4 regions of the Shewanella halifaxensis HAW-EB4 genome follow, and region 1 is predicted to be linked to each of the others. Evidence: predicted binding sites of a transcription regulator. Region 1 holds the regulator's gene; each other region holds the start of a gene.
The links. The regulator sigma-54, encoded in region 1, starts transcription at its own class of promoters, with help from an activator protein. The targets are predictions, from matches to a motif close to GTTGGCACGNNNNTNGNNT.

Region 1 (8,029 bases):
TTGCGGCCAATGCTAACCCAATTGAACTAAGAGCGGCAGGCAGCTTAAAAAATGCCATGACTGATATCGTCAGTGCCTACCAGCAGGTTGGAACACAAAAAGTACATGCTGATTTTGGGCCATCTGGGCTGCTTAGAAAGCGCATCGAAAACGGTGACAAGGTTGGCGTGTTTGCCTCTGCGAATATGAAACACCCACTGGCATTACAAGCTGAAGGTAAGGGCGGCAGTGTGGTGATGTTTGCTCGCAACCAGATGTGCGCGCTAGCGCAGCCGAGCGTCAATATCAACAGTGAGGGCGTGTTAGCTGCGATGCTTGATCCTAATGTGCGATTAGGCACCTCTACACCTAAAGCTGACCCTTCTGGTGACTATGCGTGGAAAATATTTGCTAAAGCTGACCACTTGCAAGCCGGCGCGACTGCAAAGCTAGAAGCCAAAGCCTTGCAACTCACTGGCGGTGAAAATAGTGCTAAAGCACCTAAAGGCCGTAATACCTATGGCTGGGTGATGGAGAATAAACGCGCCGACCTGTTTTTAACCTATTGCACCAATGCGGTACTGGCTCAGAAAGAGGTCAAAGACTTACAAGTGGTGCAGATGCCTGCACCGTTAGCGGTTGGGGCTAATTATGGTTTAATTGTGCTTGATGATGCTCAAGCCGATGCGTGGAAGCTGGCGATGTTTATTCTGTCAGAGCCAGGTCAAACCATTCTTGCTGACTACGGATTTGATGCACCGCTAAAGCCTTAGACAGCAAAAAGGCCGCGAAAGCGGCCTTTTGTTTTAACTTATTCAACAAATCGTAACTAGTGCATCAAGAAAATGGTTGCTAGACCTAGGAAGGCAAATAGACCGATAACATCGGTGACCGTAGTTAGTACCATACCGCCAGCGAGTGCGGGGTCAATGTTCATTTTCTTTAGCATTAGCGGAATGCTGGCACCAGCAAGTCCTGCGACAGTCATATTGATAAGCATTGCGCCACCAATAAGCGCACCAAGCGCTATATCGCCTTTCCATGCCCATACAGCGCCAAAGACGAGAACTGACCACAGAAGGCCATTTAGGAAGCCAATAGCGAGTTCCTTACCAATCAGCCAACGTGAGTTACTCTGACCAATCTGGCCGAGTGCAATACCACGAATAACCAGTGCTAAGGTTTGGTTACCCGCAACGCCACCCATACTAGGCACAATGGTCATCAAAATAGCGATAGTCGCAAATTGCTCTAGCGTACCCTCGAACATGTTACTGACCGATGCGGCTAGCAGCGCAGCGAACAAGTTAACGGTTAGCCATAGTGAGCGGCGGAAGGTACTCTTTAATACCGGACCAAAGGTATCGGTATCGTCATCCATACCCGCCATACCCATCATCGAGTGTTCGGCATCTTCACGAATAACGTCGACCACATCATCGATGGTGATACGGCCGAGCAGCTTGTTGTCAGCGTCGATAACCGGTGCTGATACCCAGTCATGTCGTTCGAATAACTGCGCGACTTCGCTGTCTGACATACCAACAGGGATCGCTTCAAGATCTGACACCATGATTTCACGCACTGAGGCGTTGGGATCACAGGTCAGCAGGTCGGCGATACGTACGCCACCTAAAACACAGTCTTTTTTATCGACCACATACAGCATATCGGTAGCATCAGGCAGTTCACCGCGGATCCGCAAATAGCGCAAAATCACATCGATATTGACGTCAGGCCTTAAGGTCACCGTATCGGTGTTCATCAGGCTACCGGCGGTGTCATCAGGGTACGACAGCGCTTGCTCGACACGTACTCGGTCTTGCTTGCTCATCGACTGTAAAACTTGGTTAAAGATGCTGTCAGGCAGGCTTCGTAAAATATAGGCTAAGTCATCGGTGTCCATGCTTTCGGCTGCTTTTGCAACGCGCTCAGGACTCATCTGTTTGATCAGGCTGTCTTTAAGCTCTTCACCGAGTTCGTCAAGAATTTCACCTGTGTGTTCTTGGTCAATCAGTTGCCATAACACTTGACGGGTGCGAGGTGGAGAAGATTCGAGAATAAAAGCAATGTCCGATGCCGCCATATCCTGCAACATGTTGCGGACATGGACAAACATACCGTTGCCTAATGCTTGAGTCAGCTGATTGAGACGTTGGTCAGTTGTTTCGTTGTCTAAGACTTCAATCGGCATGGCTCCCTCACTGGATAGTTTTAAAGGCGCTTATAATAACTTAAGTGCTGGGGATTTGTGTGTGATAACTAAGGAAATGAATGATTAATTATTAATTATCTTCATCAAATTTGGCATCAATTAATTGGCAAATAGCATCGAGTGCCTTTTTGGCGTCGGTTCCTGTTGCAAGGAGTTGTACCGTTTTTCCCATGCCTGTTTCTAACATTAATAAGCCTAGTACACTTGACGCCGAAGCCTGTTTCTCACCTTGAATGATGGTGATTTCGGCATCAAATTCAGAGGCGAGTACGACCAGTTTTGTTGCTGCGCGGGCGTGAAGACCTAGTTTATTGCAGATGGCGACTTCACGTTCAATGGTCGGCATTTTTTAGCTCTCGGTGGCGGACTTGTATTTTATGTTTGCCATCTTTGAAGTGAGCTGCAAGGCGCTCGGTAATGTAAACCGAGCGGTGTTGACCACCTGTACAGCCAATCGCTATGGTGAGATAGCTGCGATTGTTGCGCTCTAAGTCAGGTAACCAAGTCTCGAGTAGATCTTCGATCTGTTTAATAAACTGATTGACTCGAGGACGTTCATTTAAGAAGTCTTGTACTGGTTTATCGAGTCCTGTCATTGGGCGCAAGTCTGGTTCCCAATGGGGATTGGGTAAAAAGCGAACATCAAACATAAAGTCGGCTTCGGTCGGCATGCCGTGCTTAAATCCAAATGATTCAAAATTGATCATCAGTTCTTTATCAAGGTTACCGAGCAAGATCTCACGCACCTGATCGTTAAGATCATAGATGTTGAGAGTTGAGGTATCGATATAGTGGTCGACGATATTGGCTAGCGGCTCAAGTGAACGCCCTTCTATTTCAATTGCTTCTTTTAACGATACATTATCGTGAGATAGAGGGTGTAGACGACGAGTCTCGTTATAGCGTTTTAGTAGTACTTCATCGCTAGAATTAAGGAAAAAGCTAAGTAACTCAACTCCATCAGGTAAGTTGGTTAGGTGCTTAATAAGCTCGCTTTCTTTTTCTGGTAGGTTACGGATATCGACGCTGATCGCTACAAGATTGGTGTTTCCAGAGAGCTCTTTGAGTAGTGTGCCCATCATAGGCAGAGGCAGATTATCGACACAATAATAGCCGAGATCCTCTAGCATTCTTAACAGAACGGATTTTCCTGAACCGGAGCGACCTGAGACTAAAACAAGCTTCATCGTATGACTACCTGATAGAGATTTAACTAAATGTTTGGATTTTGTGATTATGTTGTACAAGTATATAGATTAACGTCTTTAAGGCTGAAAGCAAGAATTTGAGTGGGTAATAAAAAATAAATAATATTGCAGTAATAATTACTTAGGTCTTTAAATCATCAATGCATCATTGGAACAATGATAATAATTTAAAGACCCGAGTAAGACGCTACTGAGTAATGACTTGGTATAGCTCCGATTCATTACTGGTTTTTCTCAACTGCTTAACAACTGCTTTATCGTTGAGTTTTTCAGCCATACAAGACAGTGTCGCTAAATGTTGCTCACACTGTTCAGATGGCACCAGTAGAGCAAATAAGATATCGACAGGCTGCTTATCGATTGCGTCAAATGGGATAGGAACTTCACATTTAACCAATACTGCAACGGGACGGTCTATATTTGCCAGCCTTCCATGAGGAATCGCTATACCATTACCTATACCCGTGCTACCCATTTTTTCTCTCGCCAAGAGACTTTCAAAAATTTCTTGTGAAGAAAGGGTAGGGTACTGGACAGCAGCAATATCACTGATTAGCTCCAGTACCTTTTTCTTACTGCCCGGAGTGGCGCAGGTGGTGCACTCCGGCTGCAGGATGGTACTTAGTTCCATCGTTAGTGTTTAATCAGCTTCTCTTTGTGTTTAATAACCTGACGATCTAGCTTATCGATCAGGGAGTCTATCGCAGCATACATATCTGCGTGTTCCGAAGTGGCAAATACTTCCCCTTTTTTAAGGTGGATTTTGGCCTCGGCAATCTGCTGCATTTTCTGTACATTCAAAATAACGTGCACATTATTGATCTGATCGAAATGTCGTTCAAGCTTTGTGAATTTATCTTCCACATAGCCGCGCAGTGAAGCGGTAATTTCTATGTGATGTCCTGTCAGGTTGATTTGCATTATCGATCCTCCATGTGCCTAATTTTGAGTTATAAACTCTTACGTTGGTTTGAGGGTGGGATCAGCATTGCTTCGCGGTATTTCGCGATAGTACGTCTAGCTACTTTAATCCCTTGTTCCGCCAGAAGTTGGGCCATTTTGCTGTCGCTTAATGGTTTCTTCTGGTTTTCAGCAGCGACTAACTTCTTAATAAACGCCCTAATTGCTGTAGATGAGCACTCTCCGCCGTCGTCTGTACCGACATGGCTCGAGAAGAAATACTTGAGTTCGAAAATACCCCTTGGGGTATGCATATATTTTTGTGTGGTAACCCGTGAAATGGTGGATTCATGCATTTCAACGGCTTCGGCAATGTCATTTAATACCATAGGTTTCATGGCTTCTTCGCCGTACTCAAAAAAGCCTTGCTGAAATTTAACGATACAATTTGTTACCTTTAATAAGGTGTCATTGCGGCTTTCAAGGCTCTTAATAAACCACTTTGCTTCTTGAAGGTGGCCGCGAATAAACTGTCCATCGGCCTGATTAGTCGTGCTGCGTGCCATAGAAGCGTAATGCTGGTTAACATTAATCTTAGGCATATAGTCAGGGTTTAGCTCCACCACCCAGCGGCCTTTTTTCTTGCTAACAGACACATCCGGGATGACATATTCATCTTTACTGCGGGCTATTGCGAGACCAGGTCTTGGATTGAGCGTTTGGATCAGTGTGATAGCATCACGCAGGTCATCTTCTTTGAGCTTGGTTTTACGCATCAGCTGCCTAAAATCACGGCCAGCAATAAGGTCCAAATAGTCTTTAATCAGTAATCTAGCGTTATCTATATGGGGAGTATCGGCTGCATACTGCGCAAGTTGGATAAGTAGACATTCGCTTAGATTACGCGCGGCAACGCCGATAGGGTCGAAATGTTGAATCCGTTTTAAAACGGCCTCAACCTCATCGAGTTCAGTCTCTGGGTCGCCCATCGCTTCGAGGATCTCATCACAGCTTTGAGTTAAATAACCCCGCTCGTCGATTGCATCGATAATTGCAGTCGCGATAGCAAGGTCATTATCTGAAAATGGAGTGAGATTCTTTTGCCATTCAAGGTGCTCGTATAATCCTTCGCTAGTCTCACCCTGAAAAGGCATATCATCTTCACGACTCACGCCTGAGCTGGCGTTCGAGGAGACGGTATAGACTTCATCCCAAGTGGTATCCATCGGTAGCTCATCGGGCATGGAGTCTTGGGTTAGGGCATCAGAGGTTTCAACGCTTGCGCTATCTTGGATTAGCTCACTATCGGAGTTACTTGAAGACTGGTCTTCATCGTTGAGCATGTCGCCGTCTGATTGCTCTTCATCTAACTCCAGTAGCGGATTAGAATCTAATGCTTGTTGGATCTCTTGTTGCAGCTCTAAAGAAGACAGTTGTAACAGGCGAATAGCCTGCTGTAACTGGGGAGTCATGGTGAGCTGTTGACCCATTTTGAGCTGGAGTGACGCTTTCATTTTACCGCTATTCCCTACACTGTAGTTAAACGTTAAAGCTCGCTGAACTGGCGAAGGTTGCTCAAAAACTCAATACTTTGATTTTGTGTGGAAATAATTCCATATTGAGTTTTTTAGCTTCCATACTGTGAATTAACTATAGCCTGAATTGTTCACCTAAGTACACAGCTCGAACTTGTTGGTTGTCCAAGATTTCGGCAGGTGTGCCTTCGGCAATGAGATTTCCGTGGCTTACGATGTAAGCGTGCTCACAAACATCTAATGTTTCGCGAACATTGTGATCGGTGATTAGTACACCTAGGCCGCGACTCTTAAGTTGCTCAATAATCTTTTTGATATCGATAACTGAAATCGGGTCTACACCGGCAAATGGCTCGTCTAACAAGATAAACTTTGGATTAGCCGCTAGTGCTCTAGCAATTTCAACACGGCGGCGCTCACCCCCTGACAATGCCATACCTTGGCTGTCACGAATATGAGTGATATGGAACTCTTCAAGCAGATGCTCAAGTTGTTCTTCACGTTGCTCGTTATTGATGTCATGGCGAGTCTGTAATACCGCCATGATGTTGTCACGCACAGACAACTTTCTAAAAATACTGGCTTCCTGAGGCAGATAACCAATCCCTTTACGAGCGCGCAGATGCATAGGATCGAGTGTAAGATCGTCATCATCAATAAAGATCTTACCCTTATCACTCTGTACTAGGCCTACCACCATGTAGAACGTGGTTGTTTTACCTGCACCGTTTGGCCCAAGTAAACCGACAATCTGACCCGTCTTTACGGTTAAACTAACATCTTGTACGACAGCGCGATTTTTATAGCTCTTCGCAAGATTAACCGCTCTTAAAGTGATTTGCTTCATTGCTGTTCCTGCTGTTCCTGCTGTTCCTGCTGTTGCACTGGTGTTTCTGGTTTCTCTTCCTGATAGGTTTCAGGCTGAATAATGGTGATTACTCTATCATCGCCTTTACCTGAACTTTCAGCGATAAGTTGTTGTAAACTAATGTTGTACTTGATGCGATTACCGGTGACCTGACTACCGTCTTGCGCTAGAGTCGCGTCGCCGACTAAGGTCAGGGTGCGCGTCGCAAGTTCGTAACGGATCTCTTTGGCGCTAGCCGTTGCTGGGCGTCCATCGTCCATTATCTGGGTATAGGTGGCTGGGTTGCCTGTTGCCACAAGGGTTTTACCGCTCTTATCTTCTTTTGAGAAAACACGCAGTTTATCAGCATTCATCTTGATAGAGCCTTGGGTCACTTCGACAGGTCCAAAGAAGATAACCTGATTATTCTTAATATCGGCTTCTTGGCTTGCGGCTGCAATTTTCACTTCTTGCAGCAGATCATCGACCTTAGCAACAGAACTGAAACTTAGCAGGCAAAAAAGGCCTGCAAGGATAGATAGATTGTATTTCATAGCGTCCTTCTACTCAGCTAAAGCACTTTATTGAGCTAGCTCGAGTGTAAAATTGTTCAATATGTTGGGCGTTAATTAGCTTGGTAGATACCTTCTACTTGGCTGATTAGTTTTACGCTCTGGGCATTCAAGTCGGCATACAAGCCTAAACCTTGAATGACAAATTCGTTGCCAGTGACGTGGATAATTTCATCTGACGTCATAATCATAGTATTCAAATCAAGATCTAAATAGCTGGTGCTTAACGTCTGTATCGGCTCTTCTGGGCTAATAGAGTCGATAATAACATTGTTTTCTAGCGTTACCTTGCCAGTCACTTTATTAAGGCTGCCTTTGTCACTTTTTAGTCGCCATTGAGCCAAGCCATCATCAGGGAAAATGAGATAAACAGGCTCAGTAAAATAGGTCATGTTGACGCTATCATAGTGCTCCATATGCTTGGCCGTGACTTCGCTATTAATGAAGCCTAACTCGTTATATTCGATACTGCGTAGATCATCGATAATATAATCGGGTTGCTGACTCGTATCGATACTCAGCTCTTGCTCGCTCTTTTTAGACTGAACTTGCCAATAGAGCAAAAGTGCAGTGCCAAAAAGTGCGATTATCGCAAGGGTAACGCGGCTCATATACTCATCCCATGGGCGGAATCAAACTTGTCTTGGCTTAATAGTAGTAAGTCTGTGAGCTCGCGTAGGGCGCCGTGGCCGCCTTTAATGTGAGTTGTCATCTTGGCGTGCTGTTTCACGTAAGGGTGACCGTCTACCACACAGACAGAAAGACCCACCTTT
Region 2 (8,029 bases), 660 kb from region 1:
CCAGCGTTTTAACTCAATCAGTGAGGGCTTAAACTCGCAAGTGACTCAAGTTGAAGGCCAGATTAATGCCTCGGCAAAAGAGATCAATACCCAATTAGAAACCATCGCCAGCTTGAATGCCGAAATCCAATCATCGAATGCCAGTGGCAATGTGCCTTTGGCACTGCTCGATGCGCGAGATTCAGCTATCGATGATCTTTCATCGATTATCGACGTCAATGTGGTCGAAGATTCTAGTGGCATGCTCAACATCTCTTTGGCTCAGGGGCAACCGCTACTGTCGGGTACGACTGCATCGAAGCTTGAAGTCACTCCAGATCCTAGCAACCCTAAATTTAGCCAGATCAGCATTCAGTTCGGCCAATCGAGCTTCCCACTGGATGAAACTGCAGGCGGTAGCTTGGGTGCGCTGATCGACTATCGTGATAACAGCTTGGTCGACTCGATGGCATTTATCGATGAGCTTGCTATGACTATGGCCGATGAGTTTAATGCCGTGCTCGCGGGCGGTACCGATTTGAATGGCAATACACCGACCCAAGACCTATTCACCTACGACCCAACAAACCCTGCTGGCAGCCTAAAAATGACCGCTGGTTTCAACGCTGAAATGCTTGCCTTTGGTAAAGACGGCACTCCGGGCGATAACAGCAACCTTAAAGAGCTTGTCGACATTGCTAACAAGAGTTTTACCTTTAGCTCAATGGGCGTTGACACCACCATGGGCGACGCGTTTGGCAGTAAGATTGGTGAACTAGGTTCGGCTTCTCGCCAAGCTCAGATGTCAAAAACGACTGCAGAAAACTTACAGATGGAGGCCCAAAAACAATGGGCCAGTACCAGTGGTGTCAACATGGATGAAGAGGGAGTTAACCTCATCATCTATCAACAGTCTTATCAGGCAAATGCCAAGGTTATTTCGACTGCCGATCAACTATTTCAAACTATTCTAAACAGTATTTAAGGAGCTCTTCATGCGTGTAAGTATGCTTAATCTCTACAGCAATAATTTACAGAGTCTGCAGAACTCAACATTTGACATCGCCAAGTTAAACGAGATGATGTCCACGGGCAGCTCGATACTGCGCCCATCGGACGATCCTATCGGCGCGGTAAAGGTTATCGGCAATGAGCGAGATATGGCCGCGACCAACCAATACATTAAAAATACCGAGTCTTTAAGCACCAGCTTTAGCCGCTCTGAAACCTATATGTCGAGCATGGTCGAGTTGCAAGGACGTATGCGAGAAATTACCGTTTCGGCTAATAATGGCAGCTTATCGCCTGAAGATAGAGCCGCTTACGCCGCCGAGATGAATGAGTTATTAGAGGCATTTGCCGATACCCTCAACGCTAAAGATGAGAGCGGTAACTATCTTTTTTCAGGCAACAAAACGGATACGCCTCCTATCGGCAAAGACGCCGATGGTAACTATGTCTATCAAGGCGATACCAATACTCGTGAAGTACAAACTTCTGGTTCATCTTGGATGACAGCTAACAGCACCGCTGCAGACTTTATTTTCTCTAACGGCAGTACAGATATCCTCAACCAAACCAAAGACTTTATTGCGGCGCTCGAAGACCCGACACTGGCTCCAGGCGACCCGGTATTTAGTCAGGCTGCTACTGATATGCAAACCAGCTTAGATGACACCCTGACCAGCATTAGCTCGGCTATCACCGACATAGGTGGTAAACAAAATACCTTAAGCTTGGTGCAAGCTTCCCATGAAGAGCGCGTACTTTTTAATAAAGAAGTGATAGGTGAAACAGAGGGTTTAGACTATGCTCAGGCCACTGCCGAGTACAACTTAAAGCTAACAACCCTTAAAATAACTCAGCAAACCTTTGTGCAAGTGTCACAGCTATCCCTGTTTAATCACATATAAGTTCAATCACATTTAAATTTAACCTTGATCTAATCAGCTTAAGAGAAGTTAATGCTCAACGGGATTTCAGACTCACTCAATGTTCAACAGCGCAGCCAAACGGTTGCGCCCACGGCTAGCGTACAGCTACCAGTTAAAGAGCAAACCAAAGCAAACGTTGCTAGCATTCCAAGCCACAGATTAGAGAGCTATAACCGCTGGGCTAAGGTCACGCAGGGGCAGCATAAGATCAGTGCATCTCAAGTGGCTGAGCTGGGGCTACAGCAAGTACAGAGTCTGCTTAAGCAGTTGCAAGGTCACAGCCAGCAATCACTCTCATCTAACCTGGAGTCATCTAAACTAGACAGCCAGCAGATGAATCCTAGTCTGCAGATACAGCAAAAACTAGCGCAACTGGAGGTCAGCTATCAAGGTAAGCCTCTAGTCGATCATCAACTCAATCTTATATCTAGCCAAAGACCCGCAGCCAAGCATAGTTTCAGCTTGAAATCGGTAGACTTAAGTGCGGTAAAACCCCGTGATGAACTGATCAACATGCAGCTAGGCAGTGAATCCGTACGAGTGCTCTTACCCGCGAACGCACAACCGGCAGAGCTGGTAAGCAGGCTCAACAATGCGCTTAAGCCTCTGGATATGCAGGTGCTTCGTAGTAGCGAAGGTCGAATTATCTTCAAGAGTAGCAAGCAGCAATGGCTGCAAGTGCAAGCCGGATTATTGATGACCGGGCAAGGGCAGCGTTTGCCTGCGGGTGATGCTAGAACCATCAAAGTCAGTGAAGAACTTAACTGGCAGGATCCTAGAGAGTGGCGTTTCAATAGCCACGCGGATCTCAAACAGACCATGGCTAAAATAGCCAAGACTCGCCACAAGGTTGAATCTCAACTACAAGAGCTCAATAACAGTCAGCAACATCTAAAGCAGCAGCTGCAAAAAGTAAATCAACACAAAGACGCTAAGCTGGATCTAGATTCAACATTGACTCAAGTAACCGGCCTGATGCAGTCCTCACCGTTTAGCCTGCAAGTGACTTCATTAATGGCTCAAGCAAATTTCACTCGGCCACAGATCTCCGCCCTACTAGCATAAATATGCCTAAAAAAGGCGGGAGTCCCCGCCTTCACCTCTAGGACAGCAAGGTCAAAATAGCGGCCAAATCTGTAAACTTCGCTTTATCTAGCAAATCAACGGCGAATTGGCTGTAGTTAGCCTTATGCTGCCGATTGGTGTGATACACCTGAAAACACATAATGATATCGTGCTCAGACAGCCCATTATTTTTAGCGGCTATCACGGCTAAATAACAACGCAACATAAAGAAATCCAACAGCATCACTCTAAAGGCCTGCGATGGTGTGAGCTTATCGACTTGAGGGAAGTTCATGTGGTAAAAATAGTAAAGCAGATAACGACTGAATAACTCTTGATGGCCACCTAATGTAGGTTCGGCAATCTCTTTCCAAGCCTGATTAATGCTGCTCATGCTAATGTTTTTATCATCATCCGCCATTGAGCAAATAGCTTGGTTTATTAGCTCAAATCGACTCCGGCCACGCCTCACTTTATTAGTATTTAGCCATAACTGAATAGAGGTAAATGCATGCATTTGGTGTACGTCAGTATCTTGATTAAACCCCTCAAAATGCTGCTTAAGCTGGCCGTTATCACTTAAGACAATCAGCTGCTGAAACATACTATCGATGGCACTACTTTCAACTTCTCCTTTAGCCGCTCTATCGACAGTGTTCATCAAAATACCGATAGCGGTAAGACCTAGTTCCAGCGGTTGTTCAGGTTTTAGCAGTAACTGAATCGAATAGTCATAGGCTTTTTGCGCCCAAAGCGGGGCTGCCTTATAGCTACGGCTGTGCCCAATTTCAGTACGCTGCAAGTTAAACGCATCGGGTCTAAGCAGAATATTTCTCGCCGCCTCAGGACAAGATAATGACAGACTGTCATAACGATCTCCCCCCCTCATATGTGACATTCTTGGGTAGGTCTTGCAAGTGTTACTCAGTAGAGCTTCTCCAGCCTTAGCGTGAATTTGACAAAGCTTATTCTCATCTAAAAAGCCACAGGCTCCCTCTTCATTTAGGACTGCCTGCGCCCACACCTGCTCACTCTTTTTGACCTTCTTCAAGGCGGTTTTAGCCAAAACCTTCAGCTCGCTATGCGCTAATGTTTTTTTGTAACTTTGCTTATCAATATGGATATTCCAACCGTAACAACAACTATCTTCACACTCGCCGCCAATACAGCTGAAGTTAGTGACGAAACCGGGTCTAATGAGTGAATGCTTCATTCTCGCTCTCTTTGTAATCAAGTTTTGGCCAAGCCTAGATATGTCTATAGAAAGCGACCAAAATAGCAATTAACTAAAGTCCTCCCTTGTCATTACCCATGAAAAAACCAAATATTTAAACCTTTTGATTCAAAGCCTTAAGTTAAAGTCAATAAATAAAATCGGCCATGACTTTCAGTTTTCAATTAGCGTGTCGTTTTAAAGTTATAGATACCAAACAATCAGTTTAAAACTCAAAGGAATATCCTATGTTATCTGTAATGACTAACAACGCGTCTAACATCGCTCAAAATGCTGTCACTAAAAATAACGACCTACTTAGCAACGCTATGGAGCGTCTATCTACAGGTCTACGTATCAACAGTGCGTCTGACGATGCTGCAGGTCTACAGATTGCAACTCGCCTAAACGCTAACGTAACTGGTATGGAAACGGCTAACCGTAACGTTTCTGATGCAACTTCTATGCTACAGACTGCCGATGGCGCATTAGACGAGCTAAACAACATCGCTTCTCGTCAAAAAGAATTAGCAACACAAGCAGCTAACGGCGTGAACTCGGCTGAAGACATCAAAGCGCTAGGTGCTGAATATAAAGAACTTAACGCTGAAGCAAACCGTATTATCGACAGCACAGAATACGGCGGAAACAAGCTATTCACCGCTTTAGACACAGGTGTAGGCTTCCAGATTGGTGCCTCTAACACAGCATCTGAGCAGCTAACGGTTAAAACTGATGTTGCAGCAGTTAAAACACTGTTCGCTGGCGAAATCACTGACTCAGCAACAGCTAAAGCTCAAATCGACAACGTTGACGCCATCATTGATGCCGTTGGTACACAACGCTCTAACCTAGGTGCTAGCATCAACCGTCTAGGCCACACAGCATCTAACCTAACTAACGTTACCGAGAACACTAAAGCGGCAGCTGGTCGTATCATGGATACCGATTTCGCAGTAGAAACTGCAGCCATGACTAAGAACCAGTTATTAGTTCAAGCAGGTACTAACATCCTGTCTTCTTCAAACCAAAACACTGGTTTAGTTATGGGTCTATTGGGCTAATCCTCCCCCCATTATCCCAACTTTCTATCAGGGGCCTTCGGGCCCTTTTTTTTGTTAGAAATACCCCGCAAAACTTCAGTGGCCCTTGCTTGAGGTCGCCTTACTAATTACATGGTTGTGGTGAACATAACACCTAAGTCTCAAGCGGAAGCAATACTTCCCTTCCCCTGCGACTAACGGAAAATCAATTAACCCACCACACACCCTAAAACAAGCAAAAACACTACAAAACAAATACTTAACTATTGGCATAAAGATTGCCAGTTGCATAGAAGCAAGATTGGAGGATCAAATGATTTCAGGTATGGGTGGCGCCTCATTCGCCGAACAACTTATCGTCGCAGAACGTATGGGCAAAGATCAGATATTTGAAAGCAATATGACCAAATATGAGTCGCAGCTCGATGCCTATAAGATCCTCGAGCGCAGCCTAAATAGCATGACCAGCAAATTGGAAACAATCAATGGCGATGCTTTCGAGAGCAAAACATCATCGATCAGCGATGATAATGCCTCGATCACCGTCGAAAGTGGCGCGCCTACGGGCAACTATGATCTGCATGTTAAGCAATTGGCGCAAGCACACCAATTAACTAAAAGCTTTTCCAGCGAAACCGAAATCCTACCGACGACGGGTATGTTAAGCATTCAAGTTGGCCCTAACGCAGCAGACACCATAGAAATAGATATGGCCGTTCTCAATGCTGATGGCACAAAGACGGTTACCGATCTACGAGATGCCATCAATAACCACTCAGGTAATCCTGGAGTACAAGCCTCTTTAGTGAGAACCGGTGGTCAGGTCGAACTTATGCTGACATCAAAAGAGACGGGTGAAGCTAGCGCCATTGATGTAAAGATGGATGGTGCAGACTGGGGAATGACCGAGCGCAAAGCGGCGCAAGATGCACTGGCGACTCTTAACGGCATCGACATCAAGAGCAGTAGCAACAACTTAGCCAACGTCATCGATGGCGTCTCTATTGAGCTTAATAAGGTCCACGCTGCAGGAGAGAGCAGTAGTATCAAGATCCAATCTGATACCGACGCCAGTGAAAAGGCAATTGAAGATTTCGTCGATATCTTCAACGACTTGATGGATGAAATAAATAAATTAACTCGCTCCATGGGCAGTGAAGCCTTAGATGATCTCAATAACGAGAATGACGATAGCAGCGATAGTAATGAAGATGAAGATAAAGACGAAGAAGATGACGACTTCAACTCTTCAATTACCGAAGATCAGCTCGGCGTACTCAAGGGCGACTCGAGTATTCGAATGCTGCAACAAGGTATGCGTGATGCCATCTTCGATGCTGCGCCAAACGGTATGCGTCTATCGGATATTGGTGTTGAGATGGGCCGTGACGGCAAGCTGGATATCGACCAAGATAAACTCTCTAAAGCACTAAAAGATGATCCCGACGCGATACAAGCCATGTTTACCGGTACAGGCAGTTATATCGACCGATTCGATACTATCATCGACCCCTTCACTAAATTCCAAGGCTCTATGGATCTCAAGCAAGATAACCTTGAGAAGCAGATCGAACGAGTCGAAACCAGCATGGACAATCATGACAGGCAGATGGAGCAGAGATATCAAATTTATCTGGCTCAATTTACTGCAATGGAAGCCACCATTAGCCAGCTAAACTCAGCTAGCGCACTGTTTTATTAAGGAAAGAACAAAAAATGTTGAACGAGCACGATCCCTTTAATGCTTACAAACAAACCTCTTTAGATGCCAGAGCGGCAGCTGCCAATCCGCATGAGATGGTACGCATGTTACTCGACGGTCTGTTAGAAGAAATTCAGCGTACAGCTGGCTTTATGCAGCGTAAGAGCTTTGAAGACAAAGGGCAGAGTATCAACAAGTGCCTCAATATCGTGCATGGACTCGACTCCATGCTCGATATTGAAAACGGTGGTGAAGTCGCCGCAGGCCTAAACCGCCTCTATGACTATTGCAGTCGACAACTGGTAACTGCAAGCGTTGAAAACAGCGTTACCGCCCTTGAACCCATCACAAAGGTAATTACCGATGTCAGAGCCGGTTGGGCAAATCTCAATTGAGCAGTGGCTGCAGTTCGAAAAAGCGCTGCAGTTTCACGCCCAAGCTAAAAACTGGGACAAGTTAGTCCTAGTGAATCAAAAAATGGCTGATGCCCTAAAAAGAGCGGGAAAACCAAATTCCCGCTCACAACTGCTTGCGCGCCAATCTTTAGCACGTACCCATCAGCAAGTGTTGCAGCAGTTAAACCAAGATAAAGACCAACTAAAGCGAGAAATGAGTCAATTTAAACAGCAACAAGATGGCCTCGCCGCTTATCAAATGACCTGCGCCAGTGCCGGAGTGCATAATGACTAGCCCTGTATTAACAAGTGTGCTGGTGACGCCGACAGGCTCTGCACCATCAAGCCACATAAGAGAAGCCAGTGGCCAAAAAGACTCTAGCTTAGTTGAGCATGGCTCACTTGAGTATGATTCGTTTGAACACTACACTCAGACGCAACTGCCTTTTTCATTAGTGCTGCCACCGCAGCCTCTTTCAGAACCGCCGCTAAACGCTGCAGCCCCCCTCTCAATGAGAGGCCATAGCCAAGCATTTGCCACAGCACTTCCCCACGGTGGCCTTAGCAATCTGCAGCCACCGTTCGACTCGCAAACGCCTGTAGCAAGTATTCAAGTGACGGAGATCCGAGGTCAAACTCCTGCGTTTTTATCTGTCAGCCAACAAGCGTTAAATCAAAGCCAATTGGTAACACAGAAT
Region 3 (8,029 bases), 2.5 Mb from region 1:
CCATGAGCCCAGAAGCACTAATTGATATCTTTCGTGAAGCACTGGCCGTTATTGTGATTATCGTGTCGATGATTATTGTGCCTGGTCTTATCATTGGTCTTGTCGTGGCAGTCTTTCAGGCCGCAACGTCGATTAACGAGCAAACCTTGAGTTTTTTGCCACGTCTGTTAACGACGTTATTAGCGTTAATGCTGATGGGGCATATGCTGGTTCAGATGATGATGGATTTCTTTTTCCAGATGGTGGATATGATCCCCCAAGTCATAGGTTAACTATTCGCTGGAGCTTTTGAACATGGATTTACTTTCCCCGATGTTAAATATGATCTGCTTGCAGGTGATAGGCTAACTATGGCTATTAATCTCCTTATTAATAGATTGAGTTAGATGGAGATCTTACTCGATACCATCATGAATGGCATTGCGGGTTATTTGTGGCCATTAACCCGAATTTCTAGCATGTTTATGGTGATGGCAGTGTTTGGTGCAACCACGACTCCCACAAGAGTGAGACTATTATTGTCGGTTGCTGTCACCGTAGCCGTGGCCCCAGTGTTGCCTGCTATGCCAACCATTGATCTGTTTTCATTAAGCGCCGCTTTCGTTACCGCGCAGCAAATCATTATCGGCGTCGCCATGGGGTTTGCCACATTATTGCTCATGCAGACCTTTGTGCTTACCGGTCAGATCATCGGTATGCAGACCAGCTTAGGTTTCGCGTCTATGGTCGATCCGAGCTCAGGCCAACAAACACCTGTCATTGGTAACTTCTTCCTGCTACTGACCACTGTGATATTTTTGGCCGTCGATGGTCACCTGTTATTAATAAAGATGGTGATCGCCAGCTTTGATTCTATTCCGGTGTCAATGCAAGGCTTAAGTCTGGTTAGTTATCGCTTATTTACCGAATTTGTGGGCTATATGTTTGGTGCTGCTTTGACCATGTCGCTATCGGCGATTGTGGCGCTGCTCACTATTAACTTGTCATTTGGTGTAATGACCCGCGCCTCACCACAGTTAAATATCTTCTCTATCGGTTTTCCTGTCACCATGATTGCAGGCTTGTTCATTCTTTGGTTAACGTTGTCGCCAATTATGACGCATTTTGACGAGGTGTGGCGTGAAGTTCAGCTGCTACTTTGTAATGTGCTTGAGCTGCAGTGCCGCGCCGACGGCGGGCTTTAATAATGCGTTATAGCGACTTTACTATCAGTCGTATGGCTTTCTTCGCACTATGGAGGGCGGCTATAAATGGCTGAAAACGATAGTAGCCAAGAAAAAACAGAGGAAGCCACCTCCAGAAAGTTGCAACAGGCCAAAGATAAAGGGCAGGTTGCACGCTCAAAAGAGTTGGGGACTTCTGCTGTGCTGATCGCTGCGTCAGTAGGCTTGTTAATGACGGGTCCTGATATCGCACAGGCGATGCATAACATCATGACGAAGTTGTTTACGATGAGCCGTGATGAGATTTTCGACACCAAGCAGATGATGAATGTTTGGGGCGTAATAGGCACTGAACTTGCGCTCCCTTTGATGGGTTTTATTGTCTTTTTAGCACTCATCGCATTTGCGGGTAACGTTGCTCTCGGTGGGATCTCTTTCTCCGTTAAAGCGTTTATGCCAAAAGCCAGTAAGATGAGCCCAATGGCGGGCTTTAAGCGGATGTTTGGTGTGCAGGCATTAGTGGAGTTAACCAAAGGTATTGCCAAGTTTTCCGTAGTCGCCATTACCGCCTTTTTGCTACTCAGCACCTACTTAAATGATATTTTGATGCTGTCGCAAGACCATTTACCTGGCAATATTTACCATGCACTCGATATTGTGGTGTGGATCTTTATTTTACTCTGCGCATCAACCTTCTTGATTGTCGTTATCGACGTACCGTTTCAGATATGGAATCACGCTAAGCAGCTCAAGATGACGAAGCAGGAAGTGAAAGACGAATATAAGGATACCGAAGGTAAACCAGAGGTTAAAGGCCGTATTCGTCAGTTACAACATGAGATGTCTCAACGACGTATGATGGGCGAAGTGCCAAATGCTGACGTTATTGTCGTCAACCCCGAACATTACGCCGTGGCTGTTAAGTATGATGCGACTCGCTCTACTGCACCATTTGTTGTGGCCAAAGGGGTGGATGAAGTTGCCTTTAAAATTCGAGAAATTGCAAGAGAACACGATGTGGCGATAGTATCGGCGCCGCCACTGGCTCGCGCTATTTTTCATACCACTAAGATTGACCAAGAGATCCCAGAGGGATTATTTACCGCGGTCGCGCAGGTGCTCGCTTATGTATTCCAATTAAGACAATATCAGAAGGGTAAGGGGAGACGTCCAAATCCGGTCCCAGTAAAGCAGCCGATCCCAGATGATTTAAAGCATTAATTAAAATTTATGCTTGAAAATCAACCACTCAGTACGCGAGATGTTCTTTGCTAGCGCCTTTCAGGTTATAGTTAATCCTTATTATAAATAAGGTTGGTACAGTATTTGCTGTACAGACGTTAGACGTCAAAGATCGGACTCCGAGTGAATGGAACTTAAAGCAAGTCTAGGCCAATTAAAACAGATAAAGCCTGCACATTTTAAAGGTATTGGTACACCGTTATTGGTTTTAGCCGCTCTGGCTATGATCATCTTACCCATGCCTGCGTTCCTGCTCGATATCCTTTTCACTTTCAATATCGCCCTCGCGCTTGTGGTGCTTCTGGTTGCCATTTATAGCGATAGGCCGCTTGATTTTGCCGCTTTCCCGACAGTGTTACTGGTCGCAACCCTACTCAGGTTGGCGCTAAACGTTGCATCGACGCGTGTCGTACTACTAGAAGGCCACAATGGTGGCGATGCTGCAGGTAAGGTGATTGAAGCCTTTGGTTCAGTGGTGATTGGCGGTAACTATGCCGTTGGTCTAGTTGTATTTTTAATTCTCATCATCATTAACTTTGCCGTTGTGACCAAAGGTGCCGGACGTATATCTGAGGTGAGTGCTCGCTTTACGCTGGATGCGATGCCAGGCAAGCAGATGGCAATCGATGCCGACTTAAATGCAGGCTTATTAACTCAAGAAGAAGCACGTGCTCGCCGCGCCGAAGTGACTCGCGAGGCCGACTTCTATGGTGCGATGGACGGTGCGTCAAAATTTGTAAAGGGTGATGCCATCGCCGGTATATTAATTCTTGTTATTAATATCGTCGGCGGTTTTATTATTGGTATCGCTCAGCATGACCTGTCTTTCTCTTCCGCGGTTGAGATTTATACCCTATTAACGATTGGTGATGGCCTAGTGGCGCAGATCCCCGGTCTGCTGTTATCTATTGCCGCAGCCTTGATGGTGACTCGTCAAAATGAATCCGGCGATATGGGCGAGATGGTCATGGGGCAGATGTTTGACAGTCCCAAGTCTTTAGCCATTGCCGCGGGGGTGATGTTAGTGATGGGGCTTGTGCCAGGTATGCCACATCTTGTGTTCTTGTCATGTGCTGCGGTAGCGGGAGCGGGCGCTTACTTTATTAAGAAGAAGCTAGAAACCGATCGCGAGCGTGCACTGGAGCTCGCAAAAACGGGACCTGTGGAGCCGCGTGATACTCAGCCTAAGGAACTTAGCTGGGATGATGTACAGCATGTTGACACTATTGGGCTTGAAGTGGGTTATCGCCTTATTCCTTTGGTGGATAAAGGGCAGGGCGGAGAGCTACTGGGGCGTATTAAAGGCGTACGTAAGAAATTATCGCAAGAGCTGGGCTTCTTGGTCCCTGCCGTGCACATTCGTGACAACTTAGATCTGTCACCTAACGCTTATCGAATTTCGTTAATGGGTGTGGCATCTGGCGAGGCGGAAATTCGCCATGACTGTGAGCTGGCCATCAATCCAGGTCAAGTGTATGGCAAGTTAGATGGTATCGAAACTAAAGACCCAGCCTTTGGTCTCGATGCAGTTTGGATCGCCCCGGAAATGCGAGAGCATGCGCAAACCTTAGGTTACACAGTCGTAGATGCTTCAACGGTCGTGGCCACTCACATTAGCCAGCTATTAACTAATAACGCTGCGAAACTATTAGGTTATGAAGAGGTGCAGCAACTGCTTGAAATGCTCGGTAAGCACTCACCTAAGTTAGTTGATGGCTTTATCCCAGATGTGATGCCACTTGGTACGGTCGTTAAAGTGATGCAGAACTTGCTTAACGAAGGGGTGTCTATTCGCGATATGAAGACCATAGTACAGACCTTGTTAGAGTACGGGCCAAAGAGCGGTGACACCGAAGTATTAACCGCAGCGGTGCGTATAGCCCTAAAGCGCATGATAGTACAAGAGATCAGCGGACCTGAGCTTGAAATCCCCGTCATTACTTTGGCGCCAGAGTTGGAACAAATGTTGCATCAGTCTATGCAGGCAACGGGGGGGGATGGTCCGAATATCGAGCCAAGCCTTGCGGAACGTATGCAGAAGTCGTTAGTAGATGCGACCCAGCGTCAAGAAATGGTAGGACAACCAGCAATTTTATTGACATCAGGCATGTTACGTTCAACCTTATCGCGATTTGTTAAGCATACGATCCCTAATTTGCGGGTGATTTCATATCAAGAGGTACCCGATGAGAAGCAGATCCGTATCGTTTCGGCAGTGGGCCAGTAGAGGTCGAATAATTGAAGATTAAAAGATTTTTAGCAAAAGATATGCGTTCGGCCTTAGCCCAAGTTAAAGAAACGTTGGGGTCAGATGCCGTCATTATGTCGAACAAGAAAGTGACGGGCGGCATTGAGATTGTTGCCGCAGTGGATTATGACGAGCCTAAGCCCAAGGTTGCTGAAGCCAAGCCGTCGGCTGGCATGTTCACCGACCTTGCAGAAGAGAGAGTGACCTTAGGCGCACAGGCAAATGTCAGGTCGCCTAATGTAAAAGCTCAAAGCCGTGCTCAACCCACGCCTGCGCCTGATTCACTGCAAGCGTTACTTGAGCGTCAGCAAAGCCGAATTAGTCAGCAAACACAGCCTAGAAGCAGTGAAGATTTAGATATGCCTGAATGGGCGAAAGGGCTTCAGGCACAGGTGAAGAAACCGGAACCCGCTAAAGCTGAGTTTACTCCGCATCGTGCACCTGATAGCTTTAACGCGAACAAGCAAAACAGCAGTGCTGAAATGGACGCGATGAAACAAGAGTTAGCGTCAATTCGTAGCTTATTAACGCATCAAGTCAGTAGTTTGATGGTTGAACAGAAAAAACGGGTTGACCCTGTTGGTGCTATGCTAGAGAGCAAGTTGTTAGAGGCTGAGTTTTCTCCAGCAATTGCAAAGAAGCTATCGAGTCTTAGCGAGCATTATTCGCCCGCGGAATTAGTCGCCTCTTTGCCACGCAGTTTAGCTAATATGCTCGATAATCAAGGTGATGATATTGTGCGTCAAGGTGGTGTGGTCGCATTCGTTGGGCCAACAGGTGTTGGCAAGACAACGACTGTGGCCAAATTAGCGGCGCGTTTTGCTGCATATCATGGCTCAGATCAAGTTGCGCTCATTACAACCGACCATTATCGCATTGGAGCCTTTGAGCAATTAGCAACTTATGGCAAAATAATGGGATGCCCCGTAAAACAGGCTCATGATTTTAGTGAGTTAGAGCAAATACTGTATCAATTTAGGAACCGCAAGCTGGTTCTCATTGATACAGCGGGTATGGGGCAAAGAGACCAGCGTTTATTCCAACAACTCGATAGCTTAGCCGCAAATAGCAGATTACCAATACGCAGTTATCTGGTAATGTCAGCAACGGGGCAGCGTAGAGTGTTAGAAGATGCGGTAAAACAGTTTACGCGTATTCCACTTTCGGGTGCGGTACTAACAAAATTAGATGAATCAATTTCTTTAGCGCCAGCGCTAAGTGTCTTGATTCAAAGTGGGTTGCCTTTAAGTTATGTAACGGATGGACAAAGAGTTCCTGAAGATATGCAGGTGGCTGATACATTATCGTTAGCCAATCGTGCATTAGCAGCATTAGATAACAAACCTACCGAACCAATACATAATAGTGAAGGGTCGCAAGAGATGACCTATGCATTTGAGTAAAGCCATGACTCCGGATCAAGCAAGCGGTTTACGTATGATGAATCAGCCAAATAATGAAAAAGTAAAAGTAATCGCCGTATCAGGTGGTAAAGGTGGCGTTGGTAAAACCAGCGTGTCAATTAATACCGCCGTCGCGTTAGCCGAAAAGGGTAAACGTGTGTTGGTATTAGACGCCGATTTAGGTCTAGCGAACGTCGATGTGATGTTAGGTTTGCGCGCAGAGCGAAATTTATCTCATGTTTTGTCGGGAGAGGCCGAATTAGATGATGTGATCTTAAGAGGACCTAAAGGGATTGGTATTATTCCTGCCACTTCGGGGACTCAGGCAATGGTCGAACTGACTCAAGCTCAGCATGCTGGTCTTATTCGTGCGTTTAGCGAAATGAGAACCCAGTTTGATATCTTGATTGTCGATACCGCTGCTGGCATTTCTGATATGGTACTGAGCTTTTCACGGGCGTCACAAGATGTATTAATTGTGGTGTGTGATGAGCCAACGTCGATCACCGATGCCTACGCCTTGATTAAGATTTTAAGTCGTGAACACGGGGTGTTCCGCTTTAAGATTGTCGCGAACATGGTACGCAGCTTACGGGAAGGCATGGAGCTTTTTGCCAAGTTAAGCAAGGTGACCGACAGGTTCCTTGATGTGGCGTTAGAGCTTGTGGCCACGGTGCCATTTGATGAGAATTTACGTAAGTCTGTACGTAAGCAGAAATTGATTGTTGAGGCGTTTCCTAAGTCGCCAGCAGCCATTGCATACCAAGGGTTAGCGAATAAGGTTATGAGCTGGCCAGTCCCGTCACAACCCGGTGGCCATTTAGAGTTCTTCGTTGAGCGTTTGGTGCAGCGTCCAAGCTATCAAGAGGATAAGTCGGGTGAATAAAGCGGCAGCGTATACTCGTTTTGATAATAAGACGTCTATCGTTGAACAGTATGCACCGCTTGTAAAAAGAATAGCCCATCATCTTTTGGCTCGTTTACCCGCATCAGTTCAGTTAGATGACTTGTTGCAGGCCGGCATGATGGGGCTACTCGAAGCGTCATCAAACTTTGATGGTAGTAAGGGCGCCAAATTTGAAACCTTTGCAGGAATTCGAATTCGTGGCTCCATGTTAGATGAAATCAGGCGTGGCGACTGGGTACCGCGTTCGGTACATCGTAATCAGCGCCGCGTGGCTCAAGTGATTGATGAGCTTGAGCAAGAGCTTGGGCGTGATGCTCGTGATGGCGAGATTGCCGAGCGGTTAGAGATGCCGCTCGATGAGTATTACAGCATTTTGAACGACGTGTCGGTAGGTAAAGTCGTTGGAATAGAAGATTTAGGCGTTGCCGTTGAAGGATTAAATCAAGATGACGGCCACGAAGATGATGCTTATGAATCACTCGCAGAGGTCGAATTTCATTCGGCTCTTGTCGCAGCGATCAAACTATTACCCGAAAGAGATGCGCTAGTCTTGTCTCTATACTATGATGAAGCATTGAATTTAAAAGAAATTGGGGCCATTCTTGAGGTCAGTGAGTCTAGAGTTAGCCAGATCCATAGTCAGGCGATGCTCAGACTCAAGGGAAAACTCAAGCATTGGACGCAAGAATAAAATCATAATAATTGATACCACATTACATGCGCATTTAACGCGCGCTCCGCGGAGGAAACCTTGGACAAGAATATGAAGATTCTTGTTGTTGACGATTTTTCAACAATGAGACGTATCATTAAGAACTTGTTACGCGACTTGGGGTTTAATAATACCCAAGAAGCCGATGACGGCTCTACAGCCTTACCTATGCTACAGAAAGGCGATTTTGATTTCGTTGTAACCGACTGGAATATGCCGGGCATGCAAGGTATCGATCTATTAAAGGCCATTCGCGCCGATGATAACCTGAAACACCTTCCTGTATTGATGGTGACTGCAGAAGCTAAGCGTGAGCAGATTATTGCAGCAGCGCAAGCTGGCGTTAACGGATAT
Region 4 (8,029 bases), 2.1 Mb from region 1:
CACCTGTAGTTTAGGCATTAAGCTATTGAGCGTTTCAAGCTGTGCCAACTTAACTGAGGCCGCAGTTTCTTGTGCACTAATATCAACTTGCCCACTCGATGTCGGCAGCTCTGTCAGCCCTTTAGGCACGGCTAAATCGAATTCAGCCTGCTGGCAAGCAACTTGGACGATGCTATTGGTAAGGCTCTGACTTCCACTACATCTGATAAGATTGCTATTTGCCAGTAATGTGGCGGGTTCTACTCGCTCCATCTGCCAAATACGCGCATCCTCTTCTTCACCAACCGCCACTATCAATTGCTTGTCTATTTCACCTTGGATAATGATAGGCTCATGGGAAAATACCTGCACTGAACGTGAGTTATCTCCATTGCTAGGCTGCATCAGTTGCAGAATAGGGGATATAAGCTCACCGGTGAATGACAGTTGTTGCACCACACCATCTTGCCACCCAAGCCAAATACTGTTGCCATCAGCAGCAACCCTTGCAGAGGTTAAACACTCAACAAAGGTTTGCAGCTCATCATGGCACCTTGAACTGGTATCGCCTGCCGCTATCGCAGTTAATGACTCCACCAGCTCTTCAGTCTGATAACTGGCACAAATTTGTGATGGACTAAGCCCCCTAACACTGCGGCTCCACAGTGCCTTTTTCTGTTTAAAATCGATAAGCTGCAATATAAAATCAAAGTTTGGCGCTTCGGTGTGTTCAGAAGCCTCTCTCTCTACCAAAGTAACCGTCTCGGCATTAGCAAGCAGCGCAATACCGCGCTTATTATCCATGAAAAAGGTGTTACGAAACGAGATCTCTGTAGGTGCAGGCTTGCCCTCAAGCGGATGAACTTTAGTTTCAGAAGTGAGTGGGTTAAAACTCACAAGTTGATGCATTCGACGCTTTTCACGCTGATAGAACACGAACTCATTATCTGCGACACGAACCATGCTGGCATTAACAAACTTAAACGGCATTTCGTATCGAGTGATCTCCGCCGCATTGAACTCAAAATCGCTAACAATTGCCAGACTCTTTAAGGCTCGCTCTTGCGCTAACGCAATATCGACACAGAATAATGACTTCACGCCGCGTCGCCCGCCTTGCTTAGCGCCAACTATCCAAAGTTTACCATTGCTGAAGCAAGCATCCTCTGTCGGGTACAGTTGCAGCGTTGCTATAGCTGACAGGCTAATCTTGCTTGAATTGACTGCATTAAATTCAGCGCTAAAAATCCGACCTGTTGAGTCAACAGCAATAAAGCGCTCGTCATCAAGCCACTCAGCTAACAAGAGATCGCAATTACAACTACCAAGTAATTCAAACTGACTCAGTAACTCAATATTAAAGCCACTACGTTTAACGACTTGCAGCTGAATAAGTCCATGGTAATACAAACGATGATGCTGAAAAGAGTATTCATGTTGAGGAGCTTGCTTTGAGGTAACTTCTGGTGCTGTTTCAGAGTCAGCAGAACGAGAAAAAAGTGACTTAATTAATTTATTCAATGTAATACATGTCTCATGAAATAAATGACTCTACAAAGCAGAGAAAGCTGAATATTATTCAATATAATCTGCAGCTTAAGATGGTTCACCATCAAGTTTCAAGCGCTTTATTCTAAAACTAAGCTGTAACAGCAGTTGTAATTAAGACTCTTTACTAACTCGAACAACAATGCTTGTTATTACCTGCGGTCAATATAGGAAGGTATTACTGAGACAGATAAGCTGCAGCATTGCGCTTTTGGGCGAATGTGAACAGTAAGCACCACGACTTTCCTCATCTGCAAGACTGAAGTGATTCAACAACTAAAGTGATGGGTATAGGACAAACAGGAAACTGTTTTAAATGCAGAACAAGGGTTGGAATTTTAACTTTGTCACCCCCAAAAAGAAAATACCCCGATTATAAGTAATCGGGGTAAACCAAACTAGGTGATGGTTTTAAGGCTGACATTATTTTAGTTCTTAAACCGTCTGCCAGCATTGATACAAAATGCTTTTTAGCTGCTCTGTATCGCACAATAGAGAGGGGTCATTCTCGATTGCACTATAGGACTCAGAACTTTTGAATCAACTGGCTGCAATTGTATTAAAATGAGAACAAACTTCAACCGAAATGATTTAAAGTTATTTAGTTAAGGCTAAATTTAGCTTAACTAAATAACGAGTAACAAGGATTAAGTGATTGAATAAAAACCAAATAATCCTTCACCACATTAGATCAGTTTCACATTGTTTAAAATAGAAAACAATGTTTCCCCATTTCACTTACGTTTTGCATACAATTCTTTTAAAGGTGCATCCCAATATGGTGGGGTACCGATATGATCTTTTATAAAATCGATAAAGGCACTAACCTTTGGAGCCAAGTGTTTACGTCTTGGATAAACAGCCTGTAGTGGCAAATGATGAGTCAATTGCCAGTCCTGCATAATTGGGACTAGAGTGCCCTTCTCAAGCTCATCTTCAAGCAGGTAACTGGCAAGGTAAACCACACCTAGCCCACTCACTGCTGCAGATTTAAGCGCAGGGGCATTATCGACTCTAAAATTACCTGATACGCCTATTTCACAGAAATCATCACCTTGCTTAAACTGCCAAATACTGTGCTCATGCCATTCACCTTGATATACCAAGCAATTATGATCAACTAGCTGCTCAGGACGGCTAGGTTCACCGTGTTTCTCAACATATGATGGTGAAGCTGCTAACAAAAATTGGCACTTCATCAGTGGTCTAGCAACCATACCTAACGGTAATTGCTCTGACATGGTCAGCAATAGATCTAACCCTTCGTTGACAACATCAACTTTATGGTCAAGCAGACTAACTTGAAGTTCGAGTTCTGGATGTTTAGCCATAAACTCTGGCAAAGCTGGAATGATATGCATGGTACCGAACGACTGAGAGATCCCGACTTTCAATACGCCTCTGGTAGCATCATTAAGATTATGAACGCTAGCAACAGCTTGTTCGGCATCTCTTAATAGCTCTTCACCTTGCGTATACAGTAACTGACCCGCCTCAGTTAAACTCAAGCTTCTTGTGGTACGTTGTATCAACTGAACGCCAAGCTTATGCTCCAGATCCGCCACTTGGGTACTGACTTTAGACTTTGATATGCCTAACTTTCTCGCCGCAGAGCTAAAACTCCCCGCTCGAGCCACATGGGTAAAAATTGCGATTGGTTCTAAAAGTTCTAACATGTAAATCGCCTTAAGGTGTTTACGACAGTAATAGTACTTCCATCGCTAAGACATGCTGTTTTTATATAAAAACCAATATCTTAAGTGAGTATATGTACGCTAGAGTAGAGTTTCTATTATTTACCAATATTTGGATTTTGCTTTTATTTTTAGAAGTATACCAAAAAATCCTCATAACTCATCAAATATGTAGTTTGAGGGGGCTCTAAAGGGAGAGATAGTATAAAAATCTATAGAGGCTTAGAAACGGAAAAGCCCCTGCACAAAGTTGGGATGCAGGGGGGCGTTGCAAATCAGTAGAAGGCAACAGCTCTGTCTAGCGAAACGACATTTACTCTAGTAACCTAGCGTTTGCAGTCTCTACCAGGGGATAATTAGCTAACTCAGGGATCTCATCTCTTAGCTGCTGCTCAAGCACCACTAAGGTTTTGAATCTTTCACATAACTTTTCACCACGAGCCTCTATGTCGTCGGCTTGCTGCTCCATCTGCAGCTCAATCTCTTCGCCGATAGAATCCATCTTCTGTGAGAAGGAGTCCATCTTCTGCTCGAAGCTATCACCATCAGCCGACATCATCTGTGCGCCTAAGGTCATCATCATGCTACCGAGTGAGTTCTGCACTAGCTCTTCCATCTCTTGCTCAAACTCTTCACCAAAAGCATCTTCCAGAGAAGACTCGGTTGATCCAAGATAAAACTTATCACCATGCTGGTAGGCAACGCTTTCGATACGCTCCTCAAGACCGGCCATCATCTCGTCTATCTTGGCACCTGAGCTATCACCTAATAGTGGAGTCAGGGCAAGAGTCACTGCCGTTGATGCCATCTCGACGGCATCATTTACCAGCTCAATAACTTCAGGCACCTGCGAAGAGACTTCTTGTGAATACTGGCTCACTAAAGCCTGCTGCTGCTTGTTAAGTGAGACTTGCTTACCATTAACAAACAACTTGTCCATTTCGATACGATATTTCTCATCGCCGACCTCACTCACGATAAGCTTCTTAGGTTCGACTGTGACATCATAATTAAGCGAGACTTCGCACTCATTATTTACGTCATGGTCACTATGAGCGGCAACCGTCTGTAGGCTAGTTACCGAAAGTAATACCGCTGAGATCCCAACTGAGGTCAGTAATTTTTTCATCGCATCAATCCTTTATAGCTATTGTCTGTATGATTTTATTTTTCAATCTTGACAGGAATAAAGCACAGACCGTGCCAAATAGTATAAATCTTTATTTTTAAAGGATTTTGCTAGATGTGCATAGCAAGAACACTCACTGTGAAATAATATATTTGGCCAGTTAAACTAACAATTGGCCAAATATCACAAACCGCTGATGTAGGTACTGATATCGATGCAGATATAAATAATAGAGCGAGGAAAACTAAAAAATAGACCGGCCTAGAGTCTGGCTCAAGGTCTCTAACACTGCAGTGCCTGCCAAAGAGTTACCATTGGCATCAAGTTCAGGAGACCAAACACACACAGACATATCGCCAGGGATCACCGCGATAATGCCGCCACCGACACCGCTCTTACCCGGCATACCGACTCGATAAGCGAACTCACCCGCACCGTCATAAAGACCAGATGTGGCTAATAAGGCATTTAGCTGCCGATTTTGCACCGGCGAAATAAGTTGCTTACCTGCGAGGCTTTTACCAGAGTTAGCCAGATAAAACATAGCACGGGATAGATCGGCGCAGCTCATACGAAGTGAGCAATAGTGAAAGTAGCTGTGTAGCACAGTATTGACGTCGTTATTAAAGTTACCAAATGATTTCATCAGGTAAGCAATAGCGGCGTTTCTCGCACTGTGTTGATATTCAGACGCGGCAACGACTTTGTCGTAACCCACTCTATGGTTTTCACTTAAACCCCGAACAATTTCAAGCATCCGGTGCTTAGGCGCACCCAGGCGACTCTGCAGAAGATCGGCAATGACCAACGCGCCAGCATTAATAAAAGGATTTCGCGGTAAGCCTTTTTCTAATTCAACCTGTACTAAAGAGTTAAAAGAGTGGCCAGAGGGTTCTTTACCGACTCGTGACCAAATCTCATCTTCTTCATACAGCATTAGTGCCAAGGTAAGACTGAACACCTTAGAGATACTCTGAATTGAAAAGGGCTCGAGATAATCTCCAGCCCCTATTGTGACACCGTCAGAGGTGGTCACCGCAATACCTAACTTATTAGCATCGACTTGGGCAAGGGCTGGAATATAGTCAGCCACTTTACCCTGTCCTAAAAGAGGTCGTACTTTTTCGACGATCTCTTCAAGTAATGCCAATTCAGGCATTAGCCCCACCAGATATCGAAAAGCTCACCAATTTCTAGATCAGATACAGGTTGAGCATCGAAGAATGCTTTAACTGCAGCTCGGTTCTCTTCGGTACATTTGCCAATATCTTGAGTAGCAATAATGCCTTCCCACTCTTTGTGCCCGCCACCGTGATAACCAAGACCTGCTGGTTCAATGACTTCATCGATGAACTGATCAACGATTGCATCAATTTGCTCTTCAGTTACTGACTCATTAAAGGTCCAGTTAACGTCAAATCCAAACTCTTGGAACTCATCAACGCGTAATTTCTTACGTAAGCGACGGCTACGGTTTGCTGCCATGGTTGTTCTCCTAGATAGCTTATTTACAGTGTATAAATTCGGTTTAACGCTTAAACGCGCTCAAACATAAGATCCCAAACACCATGACCTAAACGGTGGCCACGCGCTTCGAACTTAGTCAATGGACGATGATCTGGACGTTCAACAACATCACCTGTCGCAGATTGGTTTTTATAACCAGGCGCGGCATTCATCACTTCTAGCATATGTTCGCTGTAGTTTTCCCAATCTGTTGCCAGATGGAATACACCACCCACTTTTAGTTTACTGCGGATCAATTCAGCAAATGGCGCTTGAACGATGCGACGCTTATGGTGACGAGTTTTATGCCAAGGATCTGGGAAGAATAATTGCACACAAGCCAAGCTGCCTTCAGCAATGCTATTCTCAAGCACTTCAATCGCATCATGGTGATAAACACGTAAGTTAGTCACGCCCGCTTCAGCAGCTTCGGCCAAACATGCGCCAACACCAGGTTTATGTACTTCAATACCAATAAAGTTAAGCTCTGGTGATGCTTTAGCCATTGCAACTAATGACGCGCCCATACCAAAACCAATTTCTAAAACGGTATCCGCTTCACGACCAAATACCTCAACTAAATCAATCGACTCAGGAGTGTAGTCTAGGCCCATAATTGGCCATTGCTGCTCCATTGCTTGAGCTTGGCCTTTAGTTAAACGGCCCTCTCTCAATACAAAGCTTCTCACTTTGCGAAGGTATTTACCTTCTTCATTGAATTCAGCGGTTGTTACGTCGCTCATTTTCGCCCTCGCTTTAAGCCTGCTCTCGCATAAGACAGCTATTATTTAAAAAAGAAAGGCATTATCCAAAGTTCAACCTTCAGTGCAAGCCTTATTGTGGCGAAATTATACCAATAATCTCAGTTTGTGCGAGCTGTGCCTTTGCTTTGCCCTTAAATAAGGTGTTTTTTTCACTATCCACCCACTATTTTGCCTTAAAAAGGCCTGTGCTTTACTTGTTTAAACCCAAGGCTGAAGTTACACTGCGCCGATGAAAACTACCGCGCTTTTTTCAACAAGAATTATCCAATGGTACGACAACTTCGGTCGTAAACAACTTCCCTGGCAACTCAATAAAACCCCATATAAAGTATGGATTTCAGAGATCATGCTACAGCAGACTCAAGTTGCCACGGTTATCCCCTATTTCGAAAAGTTTATTGCTCGATTTCCCGATATAGATAGCTTAGCCAGTGCCGAGCAAGACGAAGTGTTACATCACTGGACTGGACTTGGTTATTACGCACGCGCCCGAAACCTACATAAAGCCGCGCAGATAATGCAATCTGAGTTTAATAGCACGTTTCCAACAGACTTCGACCATGTCTTGGCGCTACCAGGTATAGGTCGCTCAACGGCAGGTGCCGTGCTCTCCCTCTCTTTAGGGCTCAACTTTGCTATTCTCGACGGTAACGTAAAGCGTGTTTTGGCTCGCCATGGTGCAATCGAAGGTTGGCCAGGAAAAAAAACTGTCGAACAAGCTCTTTGGCTATTAACTGAAGCGTTAACCCCTGCTAAAGATATTCAAAAGTATAATCAGGCCATGATGGATATTGGTGCGACTGTATGTACGCGCTCAAAGCCTAACTGCGCCCAGTGCCCTGTAGCCATAGACTGCAAGGCACAGTTAAGTGGACGACAGAGCGAGTATCCGGGTAAAAAACCCAAGAAAGTTATTCCAGAAAAATCAGCCTGGCTATTAGTCATAGAAGATAAGCATCAAGTGCATCTTGAAAAACGTCCTCCTGCCGGCATTTGGGGCGGCCTCTGGTGCTTTCCTCAGTTTAGTGACCGAGCCGAACTCGATACTTATATTAAAGATAACCAGTTAAGTGTTAACTCACAGCAAGAGTTAGTCGGCTTTAGACACACTTTTAGTCACTTTCACCTCGATATCCAACCGATGCTGGTACGTGTAAGTGGTATTAGCGATAACCAGATCATGGAACAAGCTTCCACTGTCTGGTATAACTTAACTCATCCACCTAAAGTTGGTTTAGCCGCCGCAACCGAGCGAATTTTGGCCGACTTAGGTTCTGTCTTAATTAAGGAGTAATCATGGCTCGCACTGTAAACTGCGTGTACTTAAACAAAGAAGCAGAAGGCCTAGGTTTTCAGCTTTACCCAGGTGACTTAGGCAAGCGTATTTTTGACAATGTCAGTAAAGAAGC

Region 2: a site for sigma-54 is predicted at 5,500-5,518, ahead of fliD (flagellar filament capping protein FliD). Genes of this name have one in related genera too.
Region 3: a site for sigma-54 is predicted at 2,477-2,495, ahead of flhA (flagellar biosynthesis protein FlhA). Genes of this name have one in related genera too.
Region 4: a site for sigma-54 is predicted at 4,411-4,429, ahead of SHAL_RS05905 (YggN family protein). Genes of this name have one in related genera too.

The regions. Positions count from the first base shown of each region.
Region 1 is NC_010334.1:4,501,748-4,509,776, reverse strand. It holds gene SHAL_RS19185 (molybdate ABC transporter substrate-binding protein) at 1-752, shown strand, start outside; gene mgtE (magnesium transporter) at 809-2,173, opposite strand; gene SHAL_RS19175 (HPr family phosphocarrier protein) at 2,265-2,540, opposite strand; gene rapZ (RNase adapter RapZ) at 2,527-3,381, opposite strand; gene ptsN (PTS IIA-like nitrogen regulatory protein PtsN) at 3,590-4,033, opposite strand; gene hpf (ribosome hibernation promoting factor) at 4,036-4,323, opposite strand; gene SHAL_RS19155 (RNA polymerase factor sigma-54) at 4,353-5,816, opposite strand; gene lptB (LPS export ABC transporter ATP-binding protein) at 5,953-6,684, opposite strand; gene lptA (lipopolysaccharide transport periplasmic protein LptA) at 6,681-7,238, opposite strand; gene lptC (LPS export ABC transporter periplasmic protein LptC) at 7,310-7,867, opposite strand; gene kdsC (3-deoxy-manno-octulosonate-8-phosphatase KdsC) at 7,864-8,029, opposite strand, start outside.
Region 2 is NC_010334.1:5,160,437-5,168,465, forward strand. It holds gene flgK (flagellar hook-associated protein FlgK) at 1-964, shown strand, start outside; gene flgL (flagellar hook-associated protein FlgL) at 975-1,892, shown strand; gene SHAL_RS22035 (hypothetical protein) at 1,944-2,978, shown strand; gene fliB (flagellin lysine-N-methylase) at 3,016-4,191, opposite strand; gene SHAL_RS22045 (flagellin N-terminal helical domain-containing protein) at 4,440-5,255, shown strand; gene fliD (flagellar filament capping protein FliD) at 5,548-6,936, shown strand; gene fliS (flagellar export chaperone FliS) at 6,951-7,331, shown strand; gene fliT (flagellar protein FliT) at 7,300-7,626, shown strand; gene SHAL_RS22430 (flagellar hook-length control protein FliK) at 7,619-8,029, shown strand, end outside.
Region 3 is NC_010334.1:1,756,368-1,764,396, forward strand. It holds gene SHAL_RS07510 (flagellar biosynthetic protein FliQ) at 3-272, shown strand; gene fliR (flagellar biosynthetic protein FliR) at 387-1,184, shown strand; gene flhB (flagellar biosynthesis protein FlhB) at 1,251-2,384, shown strand; gene flhA (flagellar biosynthesis protein FlhA) at 2,533-4,632, shown strand; gene flhF (flagellar biosynthesis GTPase FlhF) at 4,644-6,056, shown strand; gene SHAL_RS07535 (MinD/ParA family protein) at 6,061-6,942, shown strand; gene SHAL_RS07540 (RNA polymerase sigma factor FliA) at 6,935-7,654, shown strand; gene cheY (chemotaxis response regulator CheY) at 7,715-8,029, shown strand, end outside.
Region 4 is NC_010334.1:1,405,067-1,413,095, reverse strand. It holds gene SHAL_RS05915 (hypothetical protein) at 1-1,500, opposite strand, end outside; gene SHAL_RS05910 (LysR family transcriptional regulator) at 2,262-3,203, opposite strand; gene SHAL_RS05905 (YggN family protein) at 3,535-4,350, opposite strand; gene glsB (glutaminase B) at 4,595-5,509, opposite strand; gene SHAL_RS05895 (YggL family protein) at 5,509-5,835, opposite strand; gene trmB (tRNA (guanosine(46)-N7)-methyltransferase TrmB) at 5,886-6,599, opposite strand; gene mutY (A/G-specific adenine glycosylase) at 6,850-7,914, shown strand; gene SHAL_RS05880 (oxidative damage protection protein) at 7,917-8,029, shown strand, end outside.